2 linked regions of the Mucilaginibacter paludis DSM 18603 genome follow. The protein of the gene in region 2 interacts with the protein of the main gene of each other region in a pairwise test. Links are inferred from orthologs where the notes say so. Each region holds a gene or a part of one and is shown on either strand. Other genes may lie near its edges.

Evidence for each region. Proteins that work in one complex are often made in the same cells at the same time.
Region 1: the proteins of pepT (region 2) and tpiA interact in binary tests that used the Escherichia coli proteins (3 or more experiments, as listed by UniProt). The link is inferred for Mucilaginibacter paludis DSM 18603 from one-to-one orthologs.

The regions. Positions count from the first base shown.
Region 1 is NZ_CM001403.1:6,168,029-6,172,109, forward strand. What follows is about bases 1-2,865. They hold tpiA (triose-phosphate isomerase), read left to right. Parts: upstream 1-983; coding sequence 984-1,748; downstream 1,749-2,865. Other genes in these bases: MUCPA_RS25870 (putative sugar nucleotidyl transferase), read left to right, coding at 1-982; prmA (50S ribosomal protein L11 methyltransferase), read left to right, coding at 2,074-2,865. In the rest of the region: more of prmA, read left to right, coding at 2,866-2,910; MUCPA_RS25885 (UDP-N-acetylmuramate--L-alanine ligase), read left to right, coding at 3,035-4,081. UniProt on the Escherichia coli protein: Involved in the gluconeogenesis. Catalyzes stereospecifically the conversion of dihydroxyacetone phosphate (DHAP) to D-glyceraldehyde-3-phosphate (G3P).
Region 2 is NZ_CM001403.1:4,544,450-4,549,807, reverse strand. The notes cover bases 1,357-4,281. They hold pepT (peptidase T), read left to right. Parts: upstream 1,357-2,151; coding sequence 2,152-3,411; downstream 3,412-4,281. Other genes in these bases: MUCPA_RS19175 (nucleoside phosphorylase), read left to right, coding at 3,549-4,281; MUCPA_RS19185 (hypothetical protein), read right to left, coding at 1,357-2,059. Outside these bases: MUCPA_RS19190 (serine hydrolase domain-containing protein), read right to left, coding at 1-792; more of MUCPA_RS19185, read right to left, coding at 1,265-1,356; more of MUCPA_RS19175, read left to right, coding at 4,282-4,427; MUCPA_RS36265 (LruC domain-containing protein), read left to right, coding at 4,656-5,358. UniProt on the Escherichia coli protein: Cleaves the N-terminal amino acid of tripeptides.

The sequences.
Region 1 (4,081 bases), 1.6 Mb from region 2 along the record:
TGGTTCGGTTTGCCCGGATGATGAATTAATTGAAGCTATTTATAAATTAGATGGCAGCTCAGCCTTGGTAAAAGATGACTTGCTCATCGCTGTAAAGCTTAACGAAAGCGATGGTAAGGAATTTGATCCTTTGAACACCGGTGCTTATAAACCGGTAAACTACACCGGTGACTTTATACGGATAAAATACCCCGAAGATATTTTTAAAAACAACGCGGTTGAAATTAGTAAAGATTTTAAACTGATCACTAAAGGCCGTACCAGTGCCAGGCTAAGTTCAACCAATGTTTTTATTGGCGATGATTTTTTTGCCGAGGAGGGTGCCGAAGCTGAGTGTTCCAGTTTTAATTCCAAGAGCGGCCCTATCTATTTAGCTAACGATAGCTCAGTTTGGGAGGGCAGCCACATCAGGGGATCGTTTGCGCTGTGTAATCATTCGCAGGTAAAAATGGGCACCAAAATTTACGGAGGCACAACCATAGGCCCTTATTGCAGGGTAGGGGGCGAGGTAAACAACGCTGTGCTTTGGGGATACTCTGCCAAGGGGCACGAGGGGTATTTGGGCAACTCGGTATTAGGCGAGTGGTGCAATATCGGTGCCGATTCCAACAATTCAAATCTCAAAAATAATTACAGCGAAGTGAAGCTGTGGGATTATGCTACCCAGCATTTCCGTAAAACCGGTTTGCAGTTCTGTGGCCTTATCATGGCCGATCATTCTAAATGTGGTATCAATACTATGTTTAATACCGGTACTGTCGTTGGTGTTAGCGCTAATATTTTTGGTGCCGGTTATCCGCATAATTTTATTCCTGACTTTAGCTGGGGCGGCGCCCACCATATTGAAGTATACTCACTAAAAAAAGCTTTTGAAACCAATGAACGTGTATTTGAACGTAGAGAAAACCGCGATTTTAATGAGATTGAAAGGACCATTCTTGAAAAAGTATTTGAATTAACTAAACCATATAGAGTATTTTAAAATGAGAAAGAAAATAGTAGCCGGTAACTGGAAAATGAATCTGGATTATACCGAAGGATTAACCCTGTTTTCGGAGGTTATCAATATGATAAAAGACGAAGTAACCGGAAGCCAGCAAGCGGTAGTTTGCAGCCCTTTTATACATTTGCACAGTTTGGTGCAATTGGGCAAAGATTACAACAAGGTATCAGTAGGTGCTCAAAATGCACATCAGGCCGAAGCTGGTGCCTACACCGGCGAAATATCTTCCAGGATGATTAAGTCGGTAGGGGCAGAATACGTTATAATCGGCCACTCTGAACGTCGCCAGTATTTTGGCGAAACTAATGATCTGTTAGCCAAAAAAACGGATGCTGTTTTAAAGAATCAATTAACCCCCATTTTTTGCATCGGCGAAACGTTGCAGGAGCGCGAGACAGAAAAGCATTTTGAGGTTATCAAATCGCAATTGCTTGAAGGTGTTTTTCATTTGGATGAAACCGCGTTCGCTAAGCTTGTGATTGCTTACGAGCCAGTTTGGGCCATTGGTACAGGGGTAACTGCCAGTGCCGAGCAAGCACAGGAGATACATGCCTTTATCCGTGCTGAAATTGCCCAAAAATACAGTCAGCAGGTTGCCGATGACATCACTATCCTTTACGGCGGAAGCTGCAATCCCAAAAATGCTGCGGAATTATTTGCCAAGGGCGATATTGATGGTGGCCTGATTGGTGGTGCATCTTTAAAATCGAGAGATTTTGTGGATATATTGAAGGTTTTTAATTGAAGATAAATTTGAGTATTGAGTATTGAGATGTGCGTATTGCGTAATGCGATATTTGATTCGGAAGTTCGAAAAACTCCGGTTATTACAATCTCGATATTCAATACTCATACCTCAATGACATAGATTGATCTGCAAAGTTGGAAAAAGCTTAGGCTCTTGCAACTGAAATCTCAATGGGCATTAAGCCTATCTCAATACGCTTTTTGATCTGAAAGCGCGAAAAGTTTTTGCACCTAAAATCTCAATACGCACTACGCCTATCTCAATACTCAACACGCAATACCCATATCTTAATACTCACTAAGCACATCTCAATACTCAATCAATGAATTACTTCGAACTCCTTTTCACTACCATCATCACCGACGATTACCAGCAAGATTTACTGATGAACGAGTTGGCTGAATTTGGTTTTGACACTTTTGAAGAGGTTGACTTTGGTTTTAAAGCCTATATTCCTGCTGATAATTTTGATAAAAAAGCTTTAGATTCGGTTTTGCAACCCTATCAGGATATGTTTACCTTTAGTTACGAGGTGACGCTTATTCCGCAAAAAAACTGGAACGAAGTATGGGAAAGTAATTTTGAACCTATTCAGATTAAAGATCAGATCTATGTAAGAGCAACTTTCCACGAGCCCAAGCCCGATTTTGCTTATCAGATAGTAATAGACCCCAAAATGGCATTCGGTACAGGGCACCACCAAACCACTTCTATGATGATGGATTTTATGCTGGAGGTGGATCTGAAAAATAAGAAGGTGTTGGATATGGGCTGTGGTACCGGTATATTGGCTATACTGGCCTCAAAAATGGGATCGAGAGCTGTAACCGCTATTGATTACGACGAGATTTGCTACGATAGCACGATAGAGAACTCGGCGCTCAACGGAATTAATAATATCACGCCGCTATGCGGCTCTAAAGAAGCCATCCCTGACGAAGTTTTTGACGTAATACTGGCCAACATCAACCGCAATATCTTGATAGATCAGATGGAGCATTATTCGAAGGCCCTTAAGCCAGGCGGCGAAATATACTTCAGTGGGTTTTATGAAAGTCCGGATATGGAGATCATAATCAATGAAGCCGGAAAATATAGATTAACTTATGCATCGCATAAGATGGATAAAAACTGGGTTGCAGTCAAATTCAGTAATTAATTGTTAACAAGTGCCAAAATGCTAACATTCCAAATTAGATGCTCTTATTATGCCGTAATTATTACCGCTTGTAAACCTATTTTTGTTTATTTGCACAGTTTTGCTTTACAGCTAATAAATTTAAATGAGGGTACATTTTATAGCTATCGGCGGTAGTGCTATGCACAATCTCGCTATTGCTTTACACAAAAAGGGATTTGAAATAACCGGGTCGGATGATGTATTGTTTGAACCGTCGGTATCAAGGTTAGGGAAGTACGGCATTCTGCCGGCAGAACAAGGGTGGTATCCCGAAAAGATAACCGCCGATATTGATGCAGTGATTTTGGGTATGCATGCTCGCATTGATAATCCCGAACTACTTAAAGCGCAAGAGTTAGGACTTAAGATATATTCGTATCCCGAGTATATTTACCAGCAGTCAAAGGATAAGCTACGGGTTGTTATTGGTGGCAGCCATGGTAAAACAACTATCACTTCGATGATTTTGCATGTACTGCAGTGTGCCGGAAAGGATTTTGATTACCTGGTGGGTGCACAATTAGCAGGATTTGACACGATGGTGAAACTAACCAACGATGCGCCGATCATGGTAATAGAGGGGGATGAATACCTTGCATCACCGATTGACAGGCGACCCAAATTTCACTTATATCAAGCTAACATTGCCGTATTGAGCGGCATAGCCTGGGACCATATTAACGTGTTCCCTACCTTTGAGGATTATACCAGGCAGTTTAGTTTGTTTTTAGATACTATACAACCGGGTGGTGCAGTAATTTATAGCGAAACTGATCATGTTTTAAATGATGTGGTAAGCCAGAGCTCATCGGACATAAAAAAGATTCCTTATCACTTGCCCGCATACGAGATCATTGATGGTGTTACATATATTATTTATGACGAGCAGAAGTATGCACTGAAGGTTTTTGGCGAACATAACTTGCTTAATACAGAGGCAGCACGCCTAATATGCCATGAATTGGGTATTAATGCTGAAACCTTTTATCAATACATAACCACTTTTCAAGGTGCTGCGCGCCGTTTGGAGCTGTTAGCGCAAACCGGTACAGGTAATATTTACAAGGATTTTGCACACTCGCCATCAAAGTTAACGGCTACCATTAACGCAGTAAAAACGCAGTTTCCTGATAGAAAGCTTATTGCCGTG
Region 2 (5,358 bases):
CTTCCACTGCCCCCTATCATGGCCAACCACATCCACCGGTATTTTATTATACACCGCTTTGGAGTAAACGGCGGTATGCTTCATCATGGCGGGGTCAAATACATTCTGCTTCATAAACTGGGCGTAGGGCATTCCGCTCACCTTTTCAACTATCGCCCCCAGTACCATAAAGTTGGAGTTATTATATAAAAACCGAACATCCGGTTTATTAAAGGGGCGCGGTTTGTATTGTGCTATCAGGTTCATCACATCCATATTGGTGATGCCTTTGCGCTGGTCGCGATGCTCTTTGCGCCATATGTCATCCACAAAATAAACGTAGTTCATCATCCCGGAGCGATGGGTAAGCAAAAGGCGGATGGTGATGCCATCGTAAGGAAAATTAGGAAAAAAATCTTTTACATCCTGGTTCAATTTCAGCTTCCCACGTTCCATCAGCATCAAAATAGCAGTGGATGTCATGGTTTTTGATATCGAGGCCAGCTCAAACTGCGAATTCAATTTCAAACTATCGCGGTGCAGGTAATCGGCCCAGCCTATCGCATTTTCATAAATTATTTTGCCTTTTTTTGCTACCAGCACGTTACCGTTAAAGCCACGTGTACGGTGCAATTCCTGCATTACAGCGTCGATACGTTTGTCGGCATTTTTAGAATCATACACTAAAATGGACGTATCCATTTTAACATGTTCGGGCGAACCAGGGGCGCTTTGCTTGCTGCCATGTGAACAGGATTCGAATAAAAAAACAACTATGCTGGAAATTAAAAAGCACTTGTAAAACAATTTCATAAATAAGAAAAATTCTATCCCGTAACGGGCCGTGAAACTATTAATTATCTATGGTATCAACATAAATAATTTCAAATAATTTCATTAGAGGAAATAAACTAAAGGATTGATTAAAGGCACGCGTATATCCAACGCTAGCTGGGAGATAGAATAAGTTGCCTGTAGCATTTGATATTGCTAACGCGACGAAACCGGTTCACTCCGACAGGAGTATCCTGTTTATAGCAATTTAGTGCAGAAATACAGGCCTCGTAGGCACCTCCTAACAGTTGACAATTAATTGACCTAACAGGCCTATTTGTTGTTTACCTATCAGAAAGGGCGAGTTTAAAATGCCCCTATGCCAAGTTATGATGTACTTTTTAATCGTCGGCAAAAAGCCTGGGCCAAAGCTTTATAACAATGCTAAAGCACGTGCGGACGCCTGGTCTTCCGGGATCAGGTTCGAAATCTGCTGTTTTTTTGATGCTACCTAATGAGTTGCCTTACGATACGACGTTACATCACCAAAGTTAAATTTAATCCCCACGCTAAACCCGCCAAAACGCTCAAAATCACGGTTGGTAAATTGCGGGTCAGAGTAACCGTCTAATCCGTAACCAAATACATAGTTCATCTGGTAACCAAGGTGAACCGATATGGATGGCTCATCATAAGAGTTATATATTTTAAATTGGTAGCCAACCCTAACTGGTACAAATACATTGTTGCTCCGGTCCGAGCCACCGTAAGTACGCGTTGAATCGGCATTAAACCTATTGACGGACGTTATATTATTATACAGCATACCAACACCGGTGCCTACGTACACATTTTTTACTACATTAGCTATAAAGCCGCCGTTTTCATAATCTATAAATTCGCCAAGCTGCACGTCGCCGTGTACAGCTATGCTCTGGTAGTTGTTATAATAATAACGCATGAACGGATCAATCATCTTATAAGCCACGGGTATTGCCGCGATAAGTAAAGGGTAATTAGCATCGGTAGCATTTAAGCCCTTTGAAGCTTTCTCATAAAAATCGCCGTAGCCGCCAGATAATCTTCCAAATTCGTACTCGAGCGAAAAGGTAGTGTAAGGCGTATAATTATAGTTAAAGTTAAAATTAACAGATGGATTTGACGTTTGATAAGGAACATCTGTTTTGGCTGTCACGTTAGTGTAACCAACACCCAAGCCATATTGGGCGTAATTGTAACCAAGTTGAGCTTTAGCAGTATAACCTAAAGCAGATAAAACCAGTAGCAGTAGTAATGTTTTTTTCAAAATAAAGTTAATTAGCCGGGCTGAAGTGTTTAAAAAGCATCAAACATTTTTTGCCTATGTTTACCAAAAATAAAGTTTCATTTGTTAATATCATGACTTCTTTTAAAAAATCTGATCTTAAATTTTCTGTTGTAGAACGTTTTTTGCGTTATGTAATTGTGGACACTCAATCTGATCCATCATCTTTAACACAGCCATCAACCCAAAAACAAAAAAACCTGGGCCAAATATTGGTCAATGAGCTTTTGGAGATAGGCGTTTCTGATGCGCATCTGGATGATTTTGGCTATGTGTACGCTACCATACCCGCTAATACTACCAAGCCAAATGTACCTATAATTTGCTTCTGCTCACACATGGATACTTCGCCTGATTGCAGCGGCGAAAATGTTAAACCCATCATCCATCAAAACTACCAGGGAGAAGACTTAGTATTGCCTGACGATAGTACACAGGTATTGCGTATGGCTGAGCATCCCGATTTAAAAAACCAGTTGGGGAACGATATTATTACCGCCAGCGGGACCACACTTTTAGGCGCTGATAATAAAGCCGGCGTAGCCGAAATTATGGATGCTTGCTACCAGTGGATGAACCATCCCGAAATAAAGCATGGCACCATCAGAATATTGTTTACGCCCGACGAGGAGATTGGCCGTGGCGTAGATAAAGTTGATATACTGAAATTAGGCGCTTATGCGGGCTATACCATTGATGGCGAAAGCGCCGGTACGATGGAGAATGAAACATTTTCGGCCGATGGCGCTAAACTGATCATCAGCGGCATCAGCGCCCATCCGGGTTTTGCTAAGGGCAAAATGCAAAGCGCAATTAAAATAGCAGGTGCAATTATAGCCGCGCTGCCTGATGATCTGTCGCCGGAAAGCACATCTGGCAAACAAGGTTTTGTACACCCTGTGGGGATTGAAGGCCACGTTGAACAGGCCACCATAGAATTTATTATCCGCGATTTTGAGGATGACCAACTGGAGCAACACGCCAACACGATCAGGCAAACTGCAGACAATATTTTAAAGCGGTACCCTAACGCCACCTATCGGCTACAGGTTAAACCGCAATACCGCAACATGAAGCAGGTGCTTGACAAGCACCCCCAAATAGTTGATTATGCCATGGAGGCTTTGCAACGTGCGGGTATGGAGGCCAGGTTACGCAGTATCCGCGGTGGCACCGATGGTTCCCGTTTATCATTTATGGGATTGCCATGTCCCAATATTTTTGCCGGCGAACATGCGTTTCATGGTAAACAGGAATGGGTATCGGTGCAGGATATGCAAAAGGCCGTTGAAACGATACTGCACCTGGCTGAAATATGGGAAGAGCGCAGTTAAGCAGATTGTAATACAGTAAAATCATTTTATCTGTGTATTTTGCGGGTAATGGCAAAATAGGATATCATTGTGCCACAGGTTTAAAATAAAATAACTTATTGCCTATATGGCATACTGATAAAAACTCTTAATTATTTATGGCTGATCGTATAGCAGAATCGGAACTGATCATTAACAACCGCGGGGCTATTTACCACCTGGACCTACGGCCCGAAGAACTGGCGACAGATATCATTACCGTGGGCGACCCAGACCGCGTTCAACAGGTGAGCCGGTATTTTGACCGCGTTGAATATCAACGCCAGCATCGCGAGTTTGTAACACATACCGGCTATATCGGCAAAAAAAGAATATCTGTAGTATCAACCGGAATAGGTACCGATAATATTGACATCGTGTTGAATGAATTGGACGCGCTGGTAAATATCAATTTTGAAACCCGCAGCATCAATACCGAACTTAAGCAATTAAACCTGATTCGGATAGGCACATCCGGATCATTACAAAAAACGGTGCCCGTTGATAGCTTCCTGGTATCCACCCACGGTTTAGGAATTGATAACCTGCTCAATTTCTATCAAAATTCTGCCAGCCAGGCCGAGCAGGAAATACTGGATGCGTTTACAGGCCAAACCCAATTAAACGTCAAGGTATCGGCCCCATACATCAGCGCTTGCCACGAGGGCTTGCTTCAGCATTTCCAGCAGGGCTTTCATCATGGTATCACTGTTACTTGCCCTGGCTTTTACGGGCCCCAGGGAAGGGTGTTACGTTTAGCGCTAAGCAATCCGGAATTTATCGAGAGCTTAACTCATTTTAGCTTCGGCACTCATATCATCAGCAATTTTGAAATGGAGACGGCTGGCTTGTACGGGCTTGGCAAGCTTTTGGGCCACAGGCTAATCAGTTTAAATGCTATTATGGCTAACCGCATTACAGGCGAGTTTTCAAAAAATGCTCAAGATACTATAGATAGCCTTATTGTTAAAACCTTAGGTATCCTGGATAATATTTGAAGATACATCTCTGGCCCGCTGCACGATAAGCGGAATTTACTTTACAAATAACTGGGGAACACGATGTATCGAATGGGCAAAATTATCCACAAAGTGGGGCATTTTACTTCTTATATCCCTTAAAAAACGCATTAGGGTATTATTATTTTAATTGGAACAACTTTTGTCCTTTAAATAACGTAATTCAATTATTTCGCTGAATATCGTAAATCATAACTTTACCCTCTAATGAAAAAAACACTGTTAGCTGCTGCTTTTTTGGGATTATTTGCAGTCACATCATGTAAAAAATCGGCCAACGGGCCCGATACCTCTACCAATACTGTCAATTCTATCAACGACATTGTAGTGCCTTCCGGTTTTAACTGGGAAAGCTCAAGAAACGTAACTTTTAATATCAGTGTTGCCGATACCCGTTTTGACACCCCAACAAAAAAAGCAACTTTTAAAATTGCCATTTATAATGCCGATCCATTTGCTGGTACTGCACTTACTCCGGTAGCTGTAGGATCAGCTTCTACTACTGCACCGTTTTCTACTAAACTTTATTTATCTACCCAGATCAATACGGTTTATATTATGAAAACCGCTCCCGACAATTCATCAATTGTTCAAAAACAAACTTTAACTTCTACCAGCGTTGCCCTAACGTTAGGCGCTGTTGATCCAACTTATGTGGTATCAAGCACTGCTGCCAGCAAACAAGTAACGGCTAACCCTACCAGCCCAGATTGCAGCAGCGGTAACCCCGTGAACATAACCGCCTCCAGAAGTGGATTAGATATGAACAGCGGCGATCTGTATTGCGTAACCGCGGATAACGTAACCATCGGTTTACAAAACGTAAACGGCGGAACATTAAGAATTTGTGGTAATAACGTTACCGTTACAGGTAACTTAGGAAGCAATGGCGCACTGGTAATTACCTCCG